Regions from separate parts of the Paenibacillus sp. FW507-14B1B genome, predicted to be linked through region 3. Evidence: predicted binding sites of a transcription regulator. Region 3 holds the regulator's gene; each other region holds the start of a gene.
The links. Region 3 encodes LexA, which represses DNA repair genes until DNA is damaged. Its sites were predicted from a motif close to CGAACATATGTTCG; they were not measured.
Positions count from the first base shown of each region.

Region 1: AC3WJJ_RS06410 (DNA polymerase IV) is a predicted target of LexA. The motif match lies at 3,755-3,768, and genes of this name have one in related genera.
Region 2: AC3WJJ_RS12615 (YolD-like family protein) is a predicted target of LexA. The motif match lies at 1,999-2,012, and genes of this name have one in related genera.
Region 4: addB (helicase-exonuclease AddAB subunit AddB) is a predicted target of LexA. The motif match lies at 2,714-2,727, and genes of this name have one in related genera.

Region 1 covers NZ_JBYSWS010000001.1:1,323,721-1,329,431, reverse strand. Annotated here, with positions in the region: gene AC3WJJ_RS06425 (NCS2 family permease) at 70-1,371, shown strand; gene AC3WJJ_RS06420 (hypothetical protein) at 1,453-1,698, opposite strand; gene AC3WJJ_RS06415 (YhjD family protein) at 1,838-2,320, opposite strand; gene AC3WJJ_RS06410 (DNA polymerase IV) at 2,317-3,570, opposite strand; gene AC3WJJ_RS06405 (hypothetical protein) at 4,718-4,885, shown strand; gene AC3WJJ_RS06400 (hypothetical protein) at 5,008-5,439, shown strand.
Region 2 covers NZ_JBYSWS010000002.1:944,461-950,171, reverse strand. Annotated here, with positions in the region: gene AC3WJJ_RS12635 (hypothetical protein) at 1-940, shown strand, start outside; gene AC3WJJ_RS12630 (hypothetical protein) at 993-1,187, opposite strand; gene AC3WJJ_RS12625 (hypothetical protein) at 1,320-1,517, shown strand; gene AC3WJJ_RS12620 (YhjD family protein) at 1,507-1,905, shown strand; gene AC3WJJ_RS12615 (YolD-like family protein) at 2,056-2,328, shown strand; gene AC3WJJ_RS12610 (acyltransferase) at 2,660-3,235, shown strand; gene AC3WJJ_RS12605 (DegT/DnrJ/EryC1/StrS family aminotransferase) at 3,232-4,338, shown strand; gene AC3WJJ_RS12600 (glycosyltransferase family 2 protein) at 4,356-5,084, shown strand; gene AC3WJJ_RS12595 (peptidase U32 family protein) at 5,366-5,711, shown strand, end outside.
Region 3 covers NZ_JBYSWS010000001.1:742,839-748,549, forward strand. Annotated here, with positions in the region: gene AC3WJJ_RS03275 (HAD family hydrolase) at 1-28, opposite strand, end outside; gene AC3WJJ_RS03280 (hypothetical protein) at 77-595, opposite strand; gene AC3WJJ_RS03285 (DUF896 domain-containing protein) at 661-861, opposite strand; gene AC3WJJ_RS03290 (LysM peptidoglycan-binding domain-containing protein) at 1,019-1,381, opposite strand; gene lexA (transcriptional repressor LexA) at 1,557-2,183, shown strand; gene glnA (type I glutamate--ammonia ligase) at 2,695-4,023, opposite strand; gene AC3WJJ_RS03305 (MerR family transcriptional regulator) at 4,056-4,466, opposite strand; gene AC3WJJ_RS03310 (methionine gamma-lyase family protein) at 4,548-5,711, opposite strand, start outside.
Region 4 covers NZ_JBYSWS010000001.1:1,552,647-1,558,357, reverse strand. Annotated here, with positions in the region: gene AC3WJJ_RS07480 (NUDIX hydrolase) at 1-84, shown strand, start outside; gene AC3WJJ_RS07475 (Na/Pi cotransporter family protein) at 86-1,057, opposite strand; gene AC3WJJ_RS07470 (class I SAM-dependent rRNA methyltransferase) at 1,160-2,533, shown strand; gene addB (helicase-exonuclease AddAB subunit AddB) at 2,904-5,711, shown strand, end outside.

The DNA of each region.
Region 1 (5,711 bases), 580 kb from region 3:
ACATTCCTCTATAATAGTAGGTGCGTTTTTGCAACATGTGATTTTTACATTAGAAATGGAGGCAATTCAGTGTTTGATTTAAAAGCCAATGGAACTTCGGTCAAGACCGAAATTGTTGCTGGAGCAACTACATTTTTCACCATGGCGTACATTATGGTCGTAAACCCTCTGATCCTTTCCGGAGCGGGTGTGCCATTTGAACAGAGCTTTACTGCAACTGTGATTGCAGCGGTTATCGGTACCTTACTGATGGGTCTTGTGGCTCGTTATCCAATTGCTGTTGCGCCAGGGATGGGGCTTAATGCTTACTTTACATATTCGGTCGTTCAAGGACATGCGAACTTGTCTTATATCGAGGCGTTCTCGGCTGTATTCATTGCAGGGATTCTGTTCTTGCTTCTGTCGATGACTTCGCTGCGCAGTCGATTGATTGAAATGATTCCCCAGAACTTGAAGCATGCCATTACCGCAGGAATCGGATTATTCATTGCTTTTCTTGGGTTACGGATGAGTGGGATCGTGGCGGCTCACCCAGATAATCTTGTAGCCCTAGGTGATCTGCATCAGCCTAAAGTGGTATTAGCGCTGGTCGGTCTTACGGTAACCTTAATTCTATTGTCTCGTAATGTAAAAGGTGCGCTGTTTATCGGGATGATTATTACCGGTATTATCGCTTATTTTGCCGGGATGCTGTCCTTCTCAGAGGGAATCGTCTCTGTACCTACGCTTCCTGAAGGAATCTTGGTCTGGAATCCGATTGAGGCAGCTGGTGATGTCATTTCGCATAGCTTGTACGCTGTTGTGTTCTCCTTCCTGCTTGTCACCTTATTTGATACTACAGGTACAGTGGTGGGTGTAGCTGAGCAGGCTGGTCTAATGAAGGATAACAAGCTGCCTCGTTCTGAGCGAGCTATGTTCTCTGATTCCATCGCAACGGTTGCGGGTTCCATGGTGGGTACAAGCCCTACAACGGCATATGTCGAATCTGCTGCTGGTGTGGGTGCAGGTGGACGAACAGGGCTGACTGCGGTTGTGGTTGCAGTGTTGTTCGTAATTGCCGCCTTTTTTAGTCCGCTCGTTGGAGCAGTATCTGGGTTATCTGCGATTACCGCTCCATCCCTTATTGTCGTTGGTTGCTTAATGTTAGGCAATGTTAAAAGCATTCGTTGGGACGACTTCGACGAAGCGTTTCCTGCATTCCTCGTTATTCTGACTATGCCGCTTACATCTAGTATCTCGACTGGGATTGCACTTGGCTTTATCTCCTATCCATTGATGAAGGTGGTTAAGGGGAATTTCCGCGCGGTGCATCCACTTATGTATGTCTTTGCTTTATTGTTTTTATTGCAGTTGGCATTTGTTCCACACTGATTGTTTGTACGTTCATGACTGAAAAATGTTAAAAAGCCGGAGAATTCTCCCTGTGATTACGGGTGGGGTTCTCTGGCTTTTTTAGTGTTGGTCTGATTCGTCTGAATGCTGGTGAAGAAGATGGCTCAGTTTCTGGTCAATCTCTTTTAATTGCCGGTCATAATGACGGTAGGTGATATACCCGATCACTGCTTTTATGGCAAAGAATAAGAGAGCAGCGATGGCAATGAGTACATAATGATGGCCTACTTGATGTAGCCACTGTTCCAGGCTATTCAATGGTGTATGGTTCACCCTTTCAGAAGGATAATTACTTACATTCAGCATTTTGCCAAAAGTTCATATCACATGATTATCCTGTTCGAATGAGGGCTATTTTATGAATTTCCATTGTGCCAAATGCTCATCGGACTCAGCGTAATGATAATGGATGTGAGTCCAAGGTTGTTCTTCGCATTAGCGCAGCTCATTTCGCTTCCTTGGTGTAATCTTTCAGGAGTCTCGCCAGCTCCGACATATACTTGGTCAGCTGTACGCTGATCTCTGCTCGCATGACATCACGGGTCATGCCAAACTGGTCTTCATATCCCCGGCAATAATAGCGATGATAGATGACCAGATCGGATTGCTCTTCAGTCAATATTTTGATATTACGCTGCTTGAGCTCACGCCGTATTCGGTACATATCCTGCATGATCTGTTCGAGAATCTTCTGGCTTGCGAGGATGTACAAGCGCTTTAGAATATTGGTGGAGTACTCTGCATCAGCGATGCTTTTCTGAACCATCTTCTCCATATGCGGCAGCAGGATATAGTCACGAATCATCGTGCGTTCCTCTGGTGTAATGATCTTGCTTCCATGAGGCGTATGCTGCTGTTCATACTGCTCGACATGCTCTGTTAACAGCATTTTGGATTTCCAGCGTTCGTTACCATCAAGCTTGCTCATTTATAATGCCCTCCAATTTGTTCAGCTCTTTCTCGTGCTACGCCCGCTGCCTTCAGAGAAGACGCGCGCATAATGGCGCTGCTCCCGTACCGATGCTTGATCTCATCAATGACCCGTTCTTTGCGAAATGCAAGGGGGCGGTCATCAAAGAGGGTGAGCTGAATAACGCTATCGTCTGTTAGTTGCGACAAGGAAATGCTTAAGTTACTGAGAGGCAGACCGCTCCAATGATCGATGAACAGCTTGCGTGCAGCGGCAGCAACTTCATGGGTGAGTGCTGTTGGTTCAGGAAGCGTCATCTGCCGGCTGAACCAAGCTGTACGCTCACCGTCGGTCTCTGCGGCAGAGACCGAAACTACAGACCCCACATAGTTATGTCGCCTTGTACGCTGGCACACTTCAACGACAAGCTCAAGTAGAACAACTTCAATATCTTGCAGTCTGCGATACAGGCTCCAGCGGAGCGCTTTACCGTGGCTGATGGATTTAAGCTGATGCCGTATTCCGGATACGACGGGGCTAGGATCAATGCCGCGGGCAGTCTGCCAATAGTATGCAGCTTGAATATCACTTTGTTTACCCATTTCCCGGCGCATCCGTTGTTTAAATTCACCGAATTCCATGCGGGCAATATCACCGATGCAGCTCAGGCCCATCCGAGTGAAATGGCGAGTCATGGCAGAGGCTACCATGAACATATGGTGTACAGGTAGCTTCCATAATGTAGACTCCAGTTTGTCGAAGGATAGTTCAAAGATGCCTTCGGGCATCTTTTTGGCATAGTTATCGGTGGCCATCTTGGCGAGAATCTTCGTGGGACCGATCCCGACTCGGGTCCACACACCCGTGGATAACAGTACATGGTTCTGGATCGTCTTCGCCATCTCGTAAGGGGAACCGAAGTAAGTGATGGAGCCTGTGACATCTAGAAACTGCTCGTCGACACTGTACGGCTCTACGAGATCTGTATAGGATTCAAAGATTTGTGTGATAAATAAGGATACTTGAATATAGGTCTGCATTCTAGGACGAATGACAATCAGATCCGGGCACTTAGCCAGAGCCTCCCCGACTCTTGATGCTGTTGTCACACCACGAGATTTTGCGATGGGGCACGCCGCGAGCACAATTCCATTAAGCCTTGCGGGGTCTCCCACAGCGACAGGCTTATCCCGATATTCCGGATGAGCCGCCTTCTCTACTGAAGCGTAAAAAGACTGTCCGTCGATTAAAAAAATATGTCTCGACATGGGTTAACCCTCCATTGAAATACTGTAAATAACTGTTCTCTGTATGGTTGATAAATGGATCTATGGCTGAAATACGAATCAAGATACGAACAAGAGAATGCTTGCCTATCCCCGTAGTGAATGGAGCCTAGACCCCTGCCTCGAATCTTTTCCGTATCTTCATTTACTCTTCATTATTATATACCGAACATGTGTTCTATATGCAAGTGGTAAATACAGTTTGATGGAGGGGATAGAATTAAATTAATGTGGTGTGGTGTCATAATTATTGATAAATACATAATTAAGCATCTATATATAACAGCGAATGGTATCTTGCCTGCTATGATATTACCGAGAGCGGGGAAGAAGCAGGAATCATGGACGGTGGTGTCGTATCTCCAGTGGCATGACTTCAAGCCTTAATGTCTCCCTCCCATGAAAAAAAGGTGTGCATCAAGTGAATGATCAGCTTGATACACACCTTAGTACAACTAGTAAAGGCTATAATTAACCCTAAGGGTTTGTTGAGTCCCACCAACCTCTAGTAATATTCATGAAGAGATAGTTTCCTCCACTTAATGCAGGAAGTAAATTAATATCAATTGTATGAGGGGTATAACGATAAAGTGAATATGTGCACGATTGTTTATCCCAACATAATTTTTGTAAGTAACGCCACCGGAAGCAACCGTTTTCCCAAAGTTAATGGAAGTTACTGAACTATCAGGTAGTCCAGAAAGTAATTTGTATTTCACTTTAAACTTCATTAAAGCCTCTTACTTCACCATTATTAAATATTCTAAGCCCAGCGAGGTAAATCAAAGACTGTTGTCAGGATTACAACAGGAACGAAGCATATATCTGCTAAATTGAACCATCTAAGGAATAGGAGAACAGGATGACTACACTAAGAATAGCCGTAATAGGGATAGGACATGGACCGTATGATGATTCACGGCTTACTCATACCCCAAGATATTTTTTTACCAAAGTCGAAAATATAGGTGATGAGATATGTTTATTCGACTTTATATAAATGCAAAGAGTGAACCTGAAGCAGGTTTAGTTTTAGAGAAAGTTCTTAATGAACCTGTACTAAAAAAAGGAAATTCAGAAGGTAGAACCATATTGGAAGATAGATGGGGTATATGTTGTAGAAATTAAAATGTTAATTTCAGAAGGTGAAACTGAGGTAGGAATAAATGAGATTTTAGAAAACATTGCAGACAAATGGACACGATTTGGGAGTCCTACAACTGAGCTTCTAGCTTCTGATACAACTGAAAATAGTAATTTTATATTAGAAGGACAAAATGATAAATATTCATTTTGAGTAATAGGAGATCAATTACAAGTCTCACCTGGGTACAATTAGGATTGTAAATGGAACTAAGAACACTTATAAAACTGATGGAAAGGAAAACGCTACTTTATTTTTACAGGGAGGTAAAATCTTTGATTGATTTAAAAGCACCTATCATCCCTTGGGAAGGAATGGGAGGTATAAAGCTATATAGCCACATCAATGAGTTCTATTCAATGATAGAACAATTTGGTAAACAGCCGAAACTATTAGGGAAATATCTAATAAGGTATGAAATAGATAACTCAATAGATTTATGGTTTAATTTATTAAATGGTAAGTTATTCAAAATAACTGCTGCGAGTAACTATAATGGTACTTTATTTAATAAAATTAGAATTGGAATGCATATTGATGATGTTATAAAGCTAGAACCAAGTTTTGTATATGATGATTTTGAAGAAATTTATTGTAGTACTAAAGGAGTTTACCTTGAAACAGACCCGATTAAACAAACAGTTTTATGGATTTCAGTTTATATCAAAGAAATAGATAATCCAGATTTTGAGAGAGGAATTTGGTAGAACACCTTCGAAACCTTGAGTGGCTAAATGCCGTTTAAGGTTTCTTTTTTATCGACCTGATTTAAGTAGTAAAATTCATTTGAGTAGACTAGAGGAAGTTAAGAACTTTGATGAATTATTGAAAGTTGTTTTGTAGTTAAAGGAAAAGGATTACCATTTACACAATATTAAGATTAACCGATCTGATAAATACGGGGAAAATGAAAATTATATTATGTAGGAGAGGAACTTCCCAAAATAATAGATGTAGATACTTTAAAACAAAAATTAAT
Region 2 (5,711 bases), on a different contig from region 3:
AGAAATAGAACAAATTGTAAGTGATAATCTTGATATCATAAAAACTCAAATAGCATTTTTAGATGGTAGTAGTAGAAATTACCTCCAAAACTATAAGGGGGTCATGTCGGCAATCGAAAGATTATCTGAATTTGAGTTCCTTAAAGAAGAAGTTAAATCTCTGAGGGAATTTGACTATATCTATTACAATAGAAGTGATGATGACACAATTTATATAGATCAATCGTCACTCAATGTTGTACTCAATAACATAAATTCGATCATTAGCAAATGTACAACAGTTATAAAGCTTGTTAGTGAAGCTCTCCCAAGTGAAAGAACAGAGGAATCAATAGATGTAAAATTACCAGACTATACCGATTTACCGAAAATATCTAATTTTTTCGAAGACTTGAATAAGGCTTTAGAAATCCTGGTTGTAAATGATGATATAAAAGGTAAAGTTCAATTACAATCCTTTGAATCCGGATCTCTCTGGTTAAACATTGTAGTTGGAACTACAGCAGTAAATTGGATTGGAAAAGTAATGGATGCTGTAATGAATGTAAGACATAAATACTACGAAACAGAATTGCTAAAAACTCAAATTAGAAGTTTAAACACAGCTGCAGATGTTCAAGAACAAGTCTTAGCTGCTACTGAAGCTAGTGTTAAAGAATATGTAAAAATACAAACAACAGAATTATTATCGGATGGCACAATTAATGCTGATCCTGAGTATATTGCTAAACTGCAGTATTCAATTCAAACACTAGCTCGCTTAGTTTATGAAGGCGCAGAGATACATCCTGCTTTAGGATCTCCGAGAGAAATCAAAGAAGAGTTTCCTAAATACCTATCTATCGATCCGAAAGAAATTAAGAAGATTAAAGAGACTTCTGAAAATATAAATGAGCTATCTAAACAAACGGAATCTGAAAACGAGGTTCTTGATAATTAAATAAAGTATTGTTGAGACCCTACCGGTTATGCTGGCAGGGTCGTTTTTTTGTTTAATGATAAAATTTATTGAATCTGCTCACATGCTCTATATCTTCTATAGGTACAAATACTACGCCTTCATCATTCCTCAGCTTCACGCGATCGGAACAACTCTCCGGTACACCTTGTAAGACTTCTCCATCTGACAATTGGATGGTTATTGATTGTCTTGAATCGATTGCCACAAGTATTTCATCTTTCCACATAAGTAGTGCCTCCCAAATTTTCCTTATGTCGATTATTCTGCAAACTTACAATAAATCCTCTTTTTATGATTGCTTTACGAACCTATACTGCATATAATAAGAACAAACGTTCCTATAATGGAGGCGATCATGATGAAGAAATACATAGGGCGGATTGTTGAGATCATTTATGAGGATCGTAAGGGTAATATTACACAACGGCGCATTGAGGTGTTAGGAGTAAGACAAGGACGAGTGAAAGCGAACTGTCTGAAGTCTGGTGAACTCCGTGTATTTGATGAAGGGAATATATTGGCATCGAAACCTGTAGGTGAAATCAATGCATCTTGAGAAGAGTAAAATCATCACACCCGAAGAACGCACAATGATCCGCGATTATATCCTGCTGCCTCATATGGAAAAGATGGTTCAGAAAAGCATCGATGATGCTACATACTCCACCAATATTATGAAACGACTTTATATCCTTGCAAGCCAGAAGATTCTCGAGCAGATAAAGCAGGACACGTACAAAATAAGACGTGAATTTAAACAGCGGAATATTAAGATTTTAAACGAAGAACATTCTGATTTTATAATTTATTATCGTTATAACTGTCGAGGTTATGAGGATAAGTTTGGCATGACCCGAGATGTGATGCGAGCTGAAATCAGTGTACAGCTAACCAAGTATATGTCTGAGTTAGCGAAACTGTTGAAGGAATACTCAAAGAAATGAGAAGTGTTTATAAGCTCGTTGGGATCGTCCAGCGAGCTATTAGTGTTTTGCTTAATGTAAATTGTTTTCATATATGTGAAAAAATACTTTCTAAGAACATATGTTCGTTCTATGATAAAGGGGATATATTACATCTTAGGAGGGATTTACATGAATGCCGTGCCTAAACCACCAAAAAAGACTAAAGTGTCCAGACCAACAAGAGATGAATTTGAGTTACAGGAATTAGCGGAAAAGTTGATGATAGCGAAGGAGAGCAGTGAGCAATTGGTTATTTCAATTTGGAGATGCGAGGAAATTGTGAATGGCGTAGTTGCAAAAATGGATCCGAGCACACAATCTGTTCATATCCGTGATCGTATGGGGGACGTTATAAAGGTTCCGTTTATCGATATAATAAGAGCAGAAAGGCCAGCACTTTAATCATTTAATTGTCCGTTTTTTGTCCGTTTCAAGAGAATAAGTTACGATAATTATTTATACGGAAATGCGGACAAACCTACGAGTTATCGAAATTTCTCTTCTATTATATACACCTAAAATAGACGAAAATAATCAAGTTCGAGATGGAAGGCTCTATCGGTTAATATTATATTGTGTAAGAAGGCGAACTTTTTAAGTTCGCCTTCTTTTTTTTGGGTTAAATTCTGTACTCATGATACCCACAATTAGAATCACAAATTGGAATTCCTGAACATATAGTTAAGTTAGACCTCGGAACACAATGCTTTTGCCACGTTAATAATTGATGGGGGTGAAGGCTATAAATAGCTTTTACACGCAAGCTGAACTAGCTGATCTTGGATTAGCCGGATACGGGATTGATGTGTGGATCAGCCGCAAAGCAAGTATCTATAGTCCAGGGCATATTCATATTGGTAATCATGTGCGTATTGATGATTTTTGTCTTCTGAGTGGGAAGATTACGGTAGGAAGTCATGTACATGTTGCTGCCTATACCGCCTTGTATGGAGGAGATAAGGGCATTTACATTGATGATTTTGTAAACCTTTCTTCAAGGGTTTCCATCTATTCGGTTAGCGACGATTATTCTGGTGAAACGATGACGAACCCTATGGTTCCGGATAAATATAAACATGTAACCAATGAAAAGGTAGTTATTCGTAAGCATTCGATTATCGGCTGTGGAAGCATCGTATTACCTGGAGTCACCATACAAGAAGGAAGCTCATTTGGAGCTCTTAGTTTAATTAATAAGGACTCTAATGCATGGACGATAAATGCGGGGATTCCTTTTAAAGAGTTGAGAAAAAGAAGTAGAAGGCTGCTTGATTTAGAACAGCAGCTTAAAGAGGAGAATGGAAAGTGAAAGATGATCCGATATTTGTCACTCGATCCTTCTTACCTCCTTTTGAAGAATATATTAATGAAATCAAACCGATGTGGGAAACGGCTTGGCTAACGAATATGGGGAAGTACCACAATCAGTTGGAGCAAGATCTTATCAAATATTTAGAAGTAGATAATCTATCTTTATTTACGAATGGACATTTGGCATTAGAACTTGTATTACAGGCGATGAATTTAACAGGGGAAGTTATTACAACTCCGTTTACATTTGCATCAACAACTCATGCGATCGTTAGGAATGGATTAACACCGGTATTCTGTGATATTAATCTTGCAGACTATACAATAGATGTATCCAAAATTGAAAAGTTAATAACAGATAAAACCTCAGCGATTTTACCTGTTCATGTATTTGGGAACATCTGCAATGTGAATGAGATCGATCGAATCGCGAAGAAGTATGATTTAAAAGTTATTTATGATGCAGCACATGCTTTTGGTGAAAAAGTTAATGGCGAAAGTATTGGAAGATTTGGAGATGCTTCCATGTTTAGCTTCCATGCTACGAAAGTATTTCATACGCTAGAGGGTGGAGCGATAGCCTTCTCAGATAAAGATCTAGGAAAAACGCTTTATAGTCTAAAAAATTTTGGCATTGTCTCTGAGGAGTTGGTTGGGGGAGTTGGTTCAAATGCCAAAATGAATGAGTTTCAAGCAGCTATGGGGATTTGTAATCTACGACATCTCTCAGAAGTAATCTCCAAACGAAAAAGAGTTGTAGAAAGATATCGCAAAAATCTCTCTAATATCAAAGGGATTAAAATAATGAGTAGTAAAGATGAAGTGCAATCAAACTATTCATATTTCCCAGTTATATTTGATGAAACAGCCTTTGGATGTACTAGAAATGAAATATTTAACAGATTAAAGCAGAATAATATATATGCAAGGAAATATTTTTATCCCCTAACGAATACATTTACTTGCTATACCGAAAAATTTGATGTGAATAAGACACCAGTAGCACAGTACATTGCTAAGAGAGTCCTTACGCTGCCTCTTTATGCTAGTTTAGATTTGGAGGATGTGGATAAGATTTGCGATATTATCTTAATGGGATAAAACAAAGGGGATACGATATGAAGATACATGTGTACGCCATTTGTTGGAATGAGGAAAAAATGCTCCCTTTTTTCTTTAACTACTATGACAACATTGTAGATCAATACTTTATCTATGATAATGGATCAACAGATCGCTCCTTATCTATCTTGAAGGCACATCCAAAAGTTAATATCGATAGCTTTGTAGTAGACGGTGATTCTCTCGTAATGTCAGCAATGGATCTGTTCAATCAATTCTGGAAACGAAGCAAAGGAAAGGCAGATTGGATTATTGTATGTGACTTAGATGAACATTTATATCACCCAGATCTAAGAAGCTACTTGGAAAAATGCCAATCGGAAGGTAAGACATTAGTTATCCCGGCCGGGTATGAAATGGTTTCAGATTTTTTCCCGAATAGCACGGACCTCTTGCACGAAACGATAAGAGAAGGTGTCCGGACTCACCTATACGATAAACCTCAAATATTTAATCCGAATGAGATTGAGGAGATGAATTTTGCTCCAGGTAGACATAGTGCTTCTCCGGTAGGGAATATTGTTAGTCCACCGACTACGGAAGTATGCTTGCTCCATTATAAATATTTGGGATTCGAATATGTTAATGCAAGACATTTAACCTTGAAACAAGGGTTGCGAAAAAATGATATTGCACATGCACAAGGTGTTCAATATTTATGGAATGAACAATATCGTTTAGGGCAATACTTAGGATTAAAAAATGCAGCAACAAGAGTGTTATAAAAACATAAAAGCTCCTCGTCCAGTAGAAAGGTGGGATAATAACCTTCTGCGGTCGGAGGAGCTTTTCACATGTAGCAATAAATTAAAATATAGTAAGAGCAAAACCTTGTGATTTTCGTCATAGAAACGCTGGTTTTAAGACGGTTTAGAGCGTATTAAAGGTACTGAAATCGCTTTACATTTAACAATTTGTGAATTGTGTCACAATCAATTTATTCGGTGTTATAATGAGGATACTTAAAATTTAAAGATATTTATTGAGGGGTTAAGGAGGAACGACTGTGGCCAGATATTTTAATGGAAAAGAAGTAGAACTGTTGGCTCCTGCCGGTACATTTGAAATTTTTAAATCTGTAATTGATATGAATTGTGATGCCGTTTATTTTGGGGGACCATCCCTAAATATGCGAATGATGCGTAAAGGATACAACCTGAGTTATGAGGAAGTTCGTGAAGCAATCAAGATGGCGCATGATCGTGGTAAGCGCGCATATGTTACGGTGAATAATCTGTTGAACGAAGAGGACCTGGAGGAAGCCAAGCGTTACTTCAATTTCTTGAATGAAGCTTGTCCCGATGCGATTATTGCTCAAGATTTAGCGGTATTTCCACTTATTCAGAATTTGA
Region 3 (5,711 bases):
AATCAAATAGTACCGCAGATACCGACATCTTCTCCCCATCTCCCTTTACATATCTCTTAGATGAACCAGGTAACTATTACTCATGCTCTACAGGAATATTATTTACTTTAGCGAACTCCTCAAGTCTTTCTCCCATCGCTTTGGTATCATAACGATTAATAAGACGTGAGAATACCCAGTTTCCTCCGCGAGCTTTGTTCTCGATGACTACAGATCCTTGCAAAATCTTAATTTTTGAAATTTCGGATGCTGACAATTTACGTTCACGGTTAAATTTAAATGTAGAAAGCGTGCTACGTCCAACTTTCAAAAATGGTTTCCGCAAAAAAATCATCAATGCGAGAAGTAAGTATAAACTTACGCCAATCCAGTTCAAGACTGTATTACCTGCTTCAGCAGTTACTATGCCAAGTAGTCCATAAAGAACTGCTAATGCAACAAGAACGATAGGCAGCACAAATTTGCGCCCTTTAAATACATCCCCATCACTCGCTCCTGTTGTCGTGGTCCCCAACATGGATTGGCCTTGTTTCTTACGTTGTTTGTTAAGCTGAGACATATTCTTGCTGACTTTTCTTTCCCATGATCGAGACATAGGTCTCCTCCTCTTCGCTTACATCTATAATGAAAAGATTACTCGAGCAGACGCCCGGTCACGACTTAATGTTTAAGTCCAGATCCGTCTTTCTCTTCATCTACCCATTCGATCGAATCCAACTGCTGTCGGAAGTTTCTCCGAATATTATTAAGATAGACTTCACGAAGCTCGGAACGTTCTTTATGTTCCTCCTCCGTCAACCCTTCATTTTTGTGTTTTCTAGCCAGAACATTAATACGTTCTACCAATGCATCGATATCCATTCCTTCGCCCCCAATAAAAAATTCACTTTTAACTTTGACATGTGAAAAAGAGCTTGTCAAGGAAGCCTCTCCTTATCAAGCTCGTACATGCGCGCTCTTCTATTATTATACCATTATCTTTATAGATATTGAATCCAGCATTGTCCTATCAGTAGGTTCACCATAGAGGTAGAGAGAGTACATCTCCGGCTTGAATATCTGGTCCATTCAGCCCATTAATTTCTCGTATAGAGCTTATATATACTCTTGTGTCCATCTCTTTAGGCTTATGGGTTGCTGCAATCCCCCAGAGCGAGTCACCAGGCTGGACGATTACATTCTTCTCAGCTACTGGCTTGTCCAATCCTCCAGCAAATACGGAAATGGCTCCTGTCCATCCTGATACAAATATAAGAATAACTAATGTGAGCTTACCGATACGAGTCTTCATAAAATCTATGGTCCGATCCCAAAATGTAATCTCATTAAGTTCTTCTTGATATTGACCTTCATAAATACTGCGGTATGTAGTAAATCTCATTTATCATCATCTCCCAAACAAGTGTTCTCTTATGTTTTTAATATAACACGAACACTTGTTTGTTTCAATACTTTTGCGAACGGTTGTTCTTAATTATTTTAGAACTTATGTTTGTACGAACGGAAGTTCTATGATATAATTTTCCCAAACGTTACTAAAATGGGGTTGATACGGAATGTCGAAGATATCCAGCCGCCAACAGGCGATTTTGGAGTTTATCCGCAACGAAGTTCGGAGTAAAGGCTATCCGCCTTCCGTACGAGAAATCGGTGAAGCTGTTGGACTTGCTTCCAGTTCAACAGTGCATGGTCATCTTGACCGTTTGGAGAAGAAGGGCTTAATCCGCCGTGACCCTACAAAACCGAGAGCTATTGAGTTGCTTGGTCAAGAAGAATCGGAGAATAGTAATCTATTTACCCACACGATCTCTAGAGTTCCTGTAGTTGGTAAAGTTACTGCCGGGGTTCCGATCACTGCAACAGAGAATATTGAAGACTACTTTCCACTACCACAGCATTTTGTTGGTGACAACAAGGTGTTCATGCTTACTGTTATGGGTGACAGTATGGTCGAAGCTGGGATTCATAATGGAGATTATGTAATCGTCCGTCAACAACAAACCGCCGACAATGGTGATATTGTTGTTGCTATGACTGAGGAAGATGAAGCCACTGTGAAAACTTTTTATAAAGAGAAAGACCATATTCGTCTTCAGCCGGAGAATCCAACTTATGAGCCGTTACGCTTAAACCATGTTACGATTCTCGGCAAAGTTGTAGGTGTCTTTAGAGATATTCATTAAAGAGCTGAATAAGTACTTGAACATGAAAAGCTACCGCATTGTCTTTGTACAAGCGGTAGCTTTTTTCTGCATCTTGTGCTAATAAGAATAGCAGACCCAAGCAACTTGCCTGGGTCTGCTATTCTTATCTACGAAACTTAACGACGATGATGTTTACAGACAACAACTACTTTTTCACCAGGTTTCAGGACAATAACCTTTACTCTTCTACTTCTTCTTCCTATCATAGGATCACCTCCCGTTCATTCATAAATCTATTCTATTCAAACAGTGACTTCATAGTGTAGGTAATGAGGAGCCGATATTAGTCCTTTTTTAGAAGAATGATAGAAACATGATGTGAAAAACGCTCATATTTCTAAGAAAATCGAAAACGACAGCATTGAAAAATATGAAGCCTATACAAACTTTGGGGGTAATATGGGGGCAAAGACCTCAAATTAACCATTCCCCTCATAGTGCCCCCCAAAATAAAAACCCCTGGCGCTTAGAGCGCCAAGGGCTGAAGGTATTAGTACAAAGTCATGTATTGATCGCGTTCCCATTGGTGAACTTGTGTTCTATACATATCCCACTCAATTTCTTTCAACTCATAGAAGTGTGCCAAGGCATGGTCACCCAAAGCATCACAGATCACTTCACTGCGAAGCAGCTCGTTCAGTGCTTCCTTCAGGTTAGCTGGAAGGCTTGGAATACCTTCTTCAATGCGCTCTTCTTCCGTCATCACATAGATGTTACGGTCGATTGGAGCAGGCAATGGAAGCTTGCGCTTAATACCATCAAGACCTGCTTTAAGCATTACAGCCAAAGCCAAGTAAGGATTCGCTGCTGGATCCGGGTTACGAACTTCCACACGAGTACTAAGTCCACGGGAAGCTGGAATACGGATCATCGGGCTACGGTTACTAGCAGACCAAGCCACGTAACAAGGAGCTTCGTATCCTGGAACTAGACGTTTATAGGAGTTCACTGTCGGATTCGTGATAGCAGCATAAGCACGAGCATGCTTAAGCTCACCAGCCATAAAGTGACGTGCTGTTTCACTAAGGCCTGACGGATCACTCTCATCCACAAACATGTTCTCTTTACCGTTAAAGAGAGACATGTTGCAGTGCATACCGGAACCGTTCACCCCAAAGAGTGGTTTAGGCATAAATGTTGCAATCAGACCATGTTGACGTGCAATCGTCTTAACAACGAGTTTGAACGTTTGAATCTGGTCAGCTGCTTTAATAGCACTAGCATATTTAAAGTCAATCTCGTGTTGACCCGGAGCTACTTCGTGGTGGGATGCTTCAATTTCAAATCCCATTTCTTCTAGGGTCAGTACGATATCACGGCGGCAGTTCTCACCCAGATCGGTAGGAGCCAAGTCAAAGTATCCACCTTGGTCATTCAACTCCATTGTAGGGTTGCCTTTTTCATCTGTCTTGAACAAGAAGAATTCTGGTTCTGGTCCTACGTTCATAGAAGTAAAGCCCATTTCCTCTGCTTCTTTCAAGCTTCTCTTCAAAATACCACGCGGGTCCCCTGCAAACGGACTACCATCTGGCATGTAAACATCACAGATCAGTCGAGCTACACGGTCTTGTGATACCCATGGGAAGATAACCCAAGTATCAAGGTCCGGATAAAGATACATATCCGATTCTTCGATCCGTACATAGCCTTCGATAGAAGAGCCATCAAACATCATTTTGTTATCAAGAGCTTTAGGCAGTTGGCTTACTGGAATTTCAACGTTCTTAATCGTTCCTAGCAAATCGGTGAACTGCAAGCGGATAAACCTAACGTTTTCTTCTTTGGCAATGCGCAGAATGTCGTCTTTCGAGTAACTCATTCTATCCTCTCCCTTACAAGATCTGTATATGTTTATTTATTAAAAAACCGGGACAACTCCCCTTGTATTAAAGACACTTGCCCCGGTCTTTTAGCCGTAATTAATTCCTGTTTCAACAGGCGACGGAGCTGAGTCTCCGACATCTCCCTGCGTCTAGTTTCGGTATCAGGGGTAATTACTGTTGCCTCTTCTGATTCCTTCGTTACCGGGTTCATCACCTGCTTGATTCCTGCGATATTGACACCCTTCTCGATTAGAGCTTTAATCTCTAGAAGTCGTTCAACATCATTAAAGGAGAATAGGCGTTGATTGCCTGAGGTACGAGCAGGTACGATCAAACTGTGCTGCTCGTAATAACGAATTTGTCTAGCAGACAAATCAGTGAGCTTCATGACAATCCCAATCGGAAACAGAGCCATATTTCTCCGAATCTCATCACCCATTAATCATCAACCTTCCAAGTGATCTTTTCTGTTCCATTGTATATTTCCTACTACGATATGTCAACCATATGTCAGGAAACCTTACAACAAATTTCGGTCTTTCATCGTTTGCAGTGCCATGAGCACTCCATATTTAACATGTGAATATGTGAGACCACCTTGCATATATCCAATGTAAGGCTCGCGAATCGGTGCGTCTGCAGATAATTCCAGACTTCCTCCCTGAATAAAAGTCCCTGCTGCCATGATAACGGGATGCTCGTATCCAGGCATATCCCAAGGTTCAGGCACAACATGACTATCCACTGCAGCCGCTCTCTGTATCCCCTGTACGAAGGCTATCAGATGAGCCGGTCCCGCAAAAGAAACAGCTTGAATAAGATCGGTTCTCTGATCATTCCAAGCTGGCTTGGTTACAAATCCGACCTCTTCAAAAATGGCAGCTGCAAAAACACTACCTTTTACAGCTTGTCCCACCGTGTTAGGAGCCAGGAACAGTCCTTGATAAATCCCCCGTGTTGTTCCTAACATCGCGCCTACTTCACGACCTATACCAGGGGCTGTCAATCGATATGCAGCTTGATCGACATACTTCTGTTTCCCACAAATATAACCACCGGTTTCAGCAATCCCACCACCAGGGTTTTTGATGAGTGAGCCAGCCATTAAATCGACACCTACCTGTGTTGGTTCAAGCTCTTCCGTGAATTCACCATAACAATTATCTACAAACACGATAACGTCTGATTTAAGCGCCTTAACCTTGTCCACCATCACGCCAATCTGTTCAATCGTAAAGGAAGAACGCCAGTCGTATCCCCGTGAGCGCTGGATACCAATAACCTTAGTTGCAGGAGTAATGGCTTCCTCAACACTCTCCCAGTCGATTCCTCCATCTTCAAGCAAATTGACTTCACGATATAAGATCCCAAAATCCTTCAGCGATCCCGTTCCATCTCCTGTTTCACCAATCACTTTATGGAGAGTGTCATATGGACGCCCAGTTATGTAGAGCAACTCATCTCCAGGTCTTAGAACTCCAAACAAAGCAGTCGATATTGTATGCGTTCCAGAAGCAAAATGAGGACGTACCAGGGCCGATTCAGCCCCGAATACGTCTGCATATACATCATCTATTACTTCTCGACCACGATCATTGTAAGCATATCCAGTGGATCCCGCAAAGTGGAAGTCACTCACCTTATTACGTTGAAATGCTTCTATGACTTTCCACTGATTTCGATC
Region 4 (5,711 bases), 810 kb from region 3:
TGGCAAAAACAACGTCAGTCCGGGTACGACAACAACGATATCATTCTACGTAAAGCACTTGAGCTTTTGAATATTAATATCTAACTTAAGTTTTCGATGCTTTATGCCAGAAAGGAAGATAACACAAAGGTAGTGCAAGCAAGGAACAGATGATGTTGAAGATGGTCTGTGAATGGGCAATTTGGCTTCCTGGATCTGTTGCAATGAGGCCAGAGACGGTCGCTAGGACAGAAATAAACGGGGCGAAAAGAAGTGCACCGCCGATGTTTAGCCCTAAATGAGCCCAGGCTACAAACCGTCCTGCTTGCGTACTGCCTATGGCGGCTATAAGGGCGGTCGCACATGTGCCGACATTTGAGCCGATCACAATGGCTACACCTAGTGTAGGAGGCAACACACCGCTAGCGGCAAGCCCCATAGTCATCGCGATCACAGCGATACTGCTATGCATCAGAGCAGAGAGTACCGTTCCAGCTATAATCCCCCAAACTATGCTCTGCGAGGCATGCTGGATAAACCATTGGAACATGCCGAGTTGTTGCAGTGGAGCACCGATGGATTGCATGATGCGAATACCAAGCAAGATAAGAGAGAATCCAGCAAGGGCTAGGCATATGAATTGGGTCCGTTCTAGTTTAACCCGTAGTTTAATTAGCCCGGATGGAAGTCTGTCATTAAGGATGACTACCCCAGTCCAGACCATAAGCGAAAGAATTAGCAGTGGCATGGCTACTTGTCCGATCTGTAGACTGATCAGCTCGGTTGTCAGGGTTGTACCGATATTGGTGCCTAAAATGATACCTAATGTTCCTGCGTAGTTCAGGAGACCAGCATTGGCGAAACCGATCGTTAGCACCGTGACAGCCGTGCTACTCTGTAATAGAGCAGTGAGACCTGTGCTTGTGATCATTCCTTTTAGAGGGGTGGACGTTGCTCTGTGCAGCCATTGCTGCAGTTGCTGGCCAGCAAAGCGTTGAAGAGATACCTCCATAATCTTCATACCCAGCAAGAACACGACGAGGCCATAAGTGACCGGAAACCAGAGTGAAGAAAGCATGAGATTCTCCTTTAATAATTGTTAGTTTATTCATATGACCCCAATGGGACGCGCATACCAATGATTGTCCATAGGGAGAGAAATCAGGGAGTGAAGTTAAGAATGGCATCGGTCATTTTAGATCGCAATCGCAAGAAAAGATTAGAACAGAGTCATCCATGGGTTTTTAAGAGTGAAATCGCATCCGTTGAAGGGAATCCACAACCTGGTGAATTGGTTCAAGTGATGAATCATCAGGGACGTTTTCTGGCAACGGGTTACTATAATCCGAAATCCCAAATTACAGTAAGAATTGTCTCGTACCAACCTCTTGAGAAGTTGGATCGGGAATTTTTTGTGGCTAGATTCAAGGAATGTTTATCTCACCGCGAGCGCTTTATTAGTGAAGAGAATGCATATCGTCTTGTATATGGAGAGGCAGACTTTCTTCCAGGTCTGATTGTAGATCGGTTTGCTGATGTGCTTGTAGTTCAGATTCTGACACTTGGTATGGACTGTTGCCGAGATTACATTGTAGAAGCTCTCGTAGAAGTAATGAGTCCTGTAGGGATTTATGAGCGCAGCGATGTATCCGTGAGGGAACTGGAAGGTCTCGAACAACGCAAGGGAACATTGTACGGGGAGTGTCCAAGGCACGTTACTGTGACAGAGAATGGATTAAAGATCAAAGTTGATATTGAAGAAGGTCAGAAAACGGGTTATTTCTTTGACCAGCGTGAGAACAGAGCCTCTATTGAGCCGCTTATGAAGGGCTGGGGAGGCCGAAGTGGAATTGTGAAGCAGGAGGTTGAAATCAGCGGAGAAGTTCGTACGGTTCCTGTTAACAAGAGTGGAAAAGAAGTTACGTTTCCTTACTGGGATGGAGCAACGGTTCTTGAATGCTTTTCACACACAGGAAGCTTTACACTTCATGCATGTAAGTACGGTGCTAAAAAAGTGACTTGCTTGGATATATCAGCGCATGCGATCGAAAGTGCAAGAGAAAATGTGGAGCTGAACGGATTTCAGGATCGTGTCGAATTCGTTGTGGATGACGCTTTTCAATATCTTCGGACACAGGTGAAAGGTGTAGAAGAGCGGGAGGAACGCGCAAAAGGGGACCATAAGGTGGATACCTCCAAGCCGTTAACAGCTGGAGGCGGGCGCACATGGGACGTCGTTATTCTAGATCCTCCTGCTTTTGCCAAGAGTAAAGGTGCGGTCAAGGGAGCTTGCCGCGGTTATAAAGACATCAATCTTCATGGTATGAAGTTAGTTAATGAAGGTGGTTATCTTGTCACTGCGAGCTGTTCATATCACATGCGTCCTGATCTATTCCTGGAGACGATTAAAGAAGCGGCGCAGGATGCCGGTAAAGTGTTACGTCTAATCGAATGGCGTGCAGCTGGCAAGGATCACCCTCAGATCTTGGGTGTAGATGAAGGTCATTATTTGAAGTTTGCAGTATTCGAGGTTCGTAGCAAAAAGACAATATAGAGTAACAGTTGCAATAAAGATTGAAAAGACTGCTTGATTAAGCGAAGTATAATTGCTTAATTGAGCAGTCTTTTTTGATGTGTTGATGTGAATGAAGGGGTTGACTAAGGGCCTGATAGGGACGATTTATAATGGTTTATAAATAAGTTTCTTATTTGTGTTTCTAATGGTAATGCAATCCAAACGTATGTTCCTTCTATTCTCAGATATGCTATACTAATAGACATCATCTTATAGGTTGAAAGTATAGGGATTTCAGCTTAAGAGTCAAAGATTATCTGAGAGAATACGATTGTTAGACATGATTTTTTTATATATAGAACAGGGTTTATGTATCGAACAATAGGCTTGAGTATTAAGGAGGTATGACATGTCGTTGCATTTTGTTATCGGGCGTTCTGGAAGCGGGAAGAGCACCGCTATATGTGAAGAGATTACAAGACGACTGGAGGAGGATCCTCAAGGTAAGCCGATTATTCTGATCGTACCAGAGCAAGCCTCATTTCAAGCGGAGAATATGCTAGTCACTTCTGGGAAAATCAAGGGGAGTCTTCGTGCCCAAGTACTAAGCTTTCGTCGATTGGCTTACCGGGTAATGCAGGAAACGGGCGGTGCTGCCAAGATTGCAATTAGTGAAGAAGGCAAGCGAATGATGTTATACAAGATCATTCAGCATCGTAAAGAGGAACTTAAATTGTTTGGTGCGTCAGGGGAACAGTTAGGTTTTGTAGGTAAGCTAAGTGATTTATACACTGAAATGAAAAGATATTGTATTGATTCTGCCTGTATTGAGGACCAACTTACTTATTTGACCTCTGTCGCAGGAAGCTCTCCTATGCTTAAGCGAAAGCTTGAGGATGTAGTAATGTTATACCGAGATTTTGAACGCGAGCTATCCCCACTTTATATGGATGAGGAAGATACACTTATTACGCTTGCTGAAGGGATTAGTCGTTCATCATATATCAGCAATGCTGATATATGGATCGATGGTTTCCATGGCTTTACCCCACAGGAATACGCAGTGCTTAGGGAACTGATTCAGCACGCTTCGTCGGTAACCGCTGCTTTGACATTGGATAAACCTTATTCAAGTGGTGCAATGCCGCATGAATTAAATTTATTTCATCCAACCGCTACGACATATGTAAAGCTACAAGGAATTGCAGATGAATTGGACATAGAATCTTCATACACGCTGCTTCAGGAAGATACACTACCGCGGTTTAAGAATTGTTCCGTACTTGCGCATTTAGAACGTGGTTATGACCGGAAAGTACGCTTTCGCTCTCATGAAGAGAATGAGGGTGATACGGGCTTAGCGATTTATGCTGCTGCGAACCGTCGTGCTGAAGTGGAGGGTGCAGTTCGTGAGATGATCCGATTATCCAGGGAAGAAGGAGCAAGATACCGTGAGATGGCAGTGTTTGCCCGTAATCTAGGCGATTATGAATCTTTAATCGGGCCACTGTTTCGCGAATACGATGTGCCTTATTTCCTTGATCAAAAGCGAAGTGAACTTCATCATCCGCTTGTAGAGTTTATCCGTTCGGCTCTTGATGTCGTCCAGCGGCGCTGGCGTTACGATGATGTTTTCCGATGTGTCAAAACAGACTTTCTGCTCCCTCTAGATGGATCACTAACCAGAGAGGATATGGATGTATTAGAGAACCATGTACTGGCTTCTGGTATTCAAGGTTCGCGTTGGACCGATGGTCGACCTTGGAAAGGCATACCTAGCCTGTCTCTGGAAGATGGTGCTGAGGGGACTCGTCACAGCAAAGGACTCCATCACATAGAGAATTGCCGTGCGGCGATTACTGGCCCGCTGTTTGCTTTTGAGAAGAGAATGAAGAAAGGCGTAACAGCGCTTGATAAATGTACAGCTGTTTTTAAACTGCTTGAAGAGGCTAAGGTGCCGGAGAAGCTGGAGCTGATGAGTAGAGCGGCACTGGATAGCGGTAAGCCTGAAGAGGCTAGAGAGCATCGCCAGATATGGTCTGCTGTGCTGGATCTTCTAGATCAGATCGTTGAAATGATGGGAAGCGAAAAACTGAGCACAGAAATGTTTACAGGTGTGCTGGATACAGGTCTAACCGAACTCAAAATGTCACTTGTACCGCCGTCTCTTGACCAGGTACTGGTAGGCAGCATGGATCATACCCGTTCGGGTGGCGTTAAATATGTATTTTTATTGGGCGTGAATGACGGGGTTGTTCCGGCTCAATTTCAGGATGATGGCATATTGACAGAGCAGGAGCGGGTTACGCTTGAGAGTTCTGGCATGGAACTAGCTCCTAACATTTCACGTCGACTTCTGGATGAACGTTTTCTTATATATACGGCTCTAACCAGTGCCAGCCACCGGTTGTGGGTTAGCTATCCGACTGCTGATCATGAGGGGAAAGGACTGCTGCCATCGGAGGTCATACGACATTTGAAGAGCATGTTTCAGTTGAATGAACAGGTGCTCTATGCTCAGCCTCATGGTGCGCAAGCTACAGAGGAACAAGGACGATTCATAGCTGGAAGTGGGAAATCCCTCGCTTTTCTTGTAGGTAGACTTCGAGACTTTAGGAATGGAGGGAACCTACCGCCTTTGTGGTGGGAAGTATACAATTGGTTCGCTCGTAATGCGGAATGGAAAGATCAACTGGAAACAATGTTGTCCTCACTTTCATATCGCAATGAAACGAAGACGCTAAAGGAGAATACGAGTCGACGCTTATATGGTAGTAAGCTTCGCACAAGTGTGTCGCGGATGGAGCGTTTTGTAGCATGTCCCTTTTCCCATTTTGCTTCACATGGACTTAAGCTGAAGGAGAGACAACTTTACCGACTTCAAGCTCCTGATATTGGACAGCTGTTTCATGCTGCGCTCAGTGATATGGCTTCTCGGTTTCAAGAGCAGCATCGAAGCTGGGGAGATCTGAGTGCGGATGAATGCCTTCGCGAGGCGGAGTCGACGGTAGATCGGCTCGTTCCACTCTTACAAGGTGAGATACTACTTAGCTCGAAGAGATACGGCTATATATCCCGCAAGCTTAAAAATATTGTAGGCCGCGCTTCTATCATATTAGGTGAACAATCTCGTCGAGGCAGCTTTGAACCGGTTGGCTTGGAGTTAGATTTCGGGCCCGATAAACCTATTCCTCCACTAGCTTTTGAGCTACCTAAT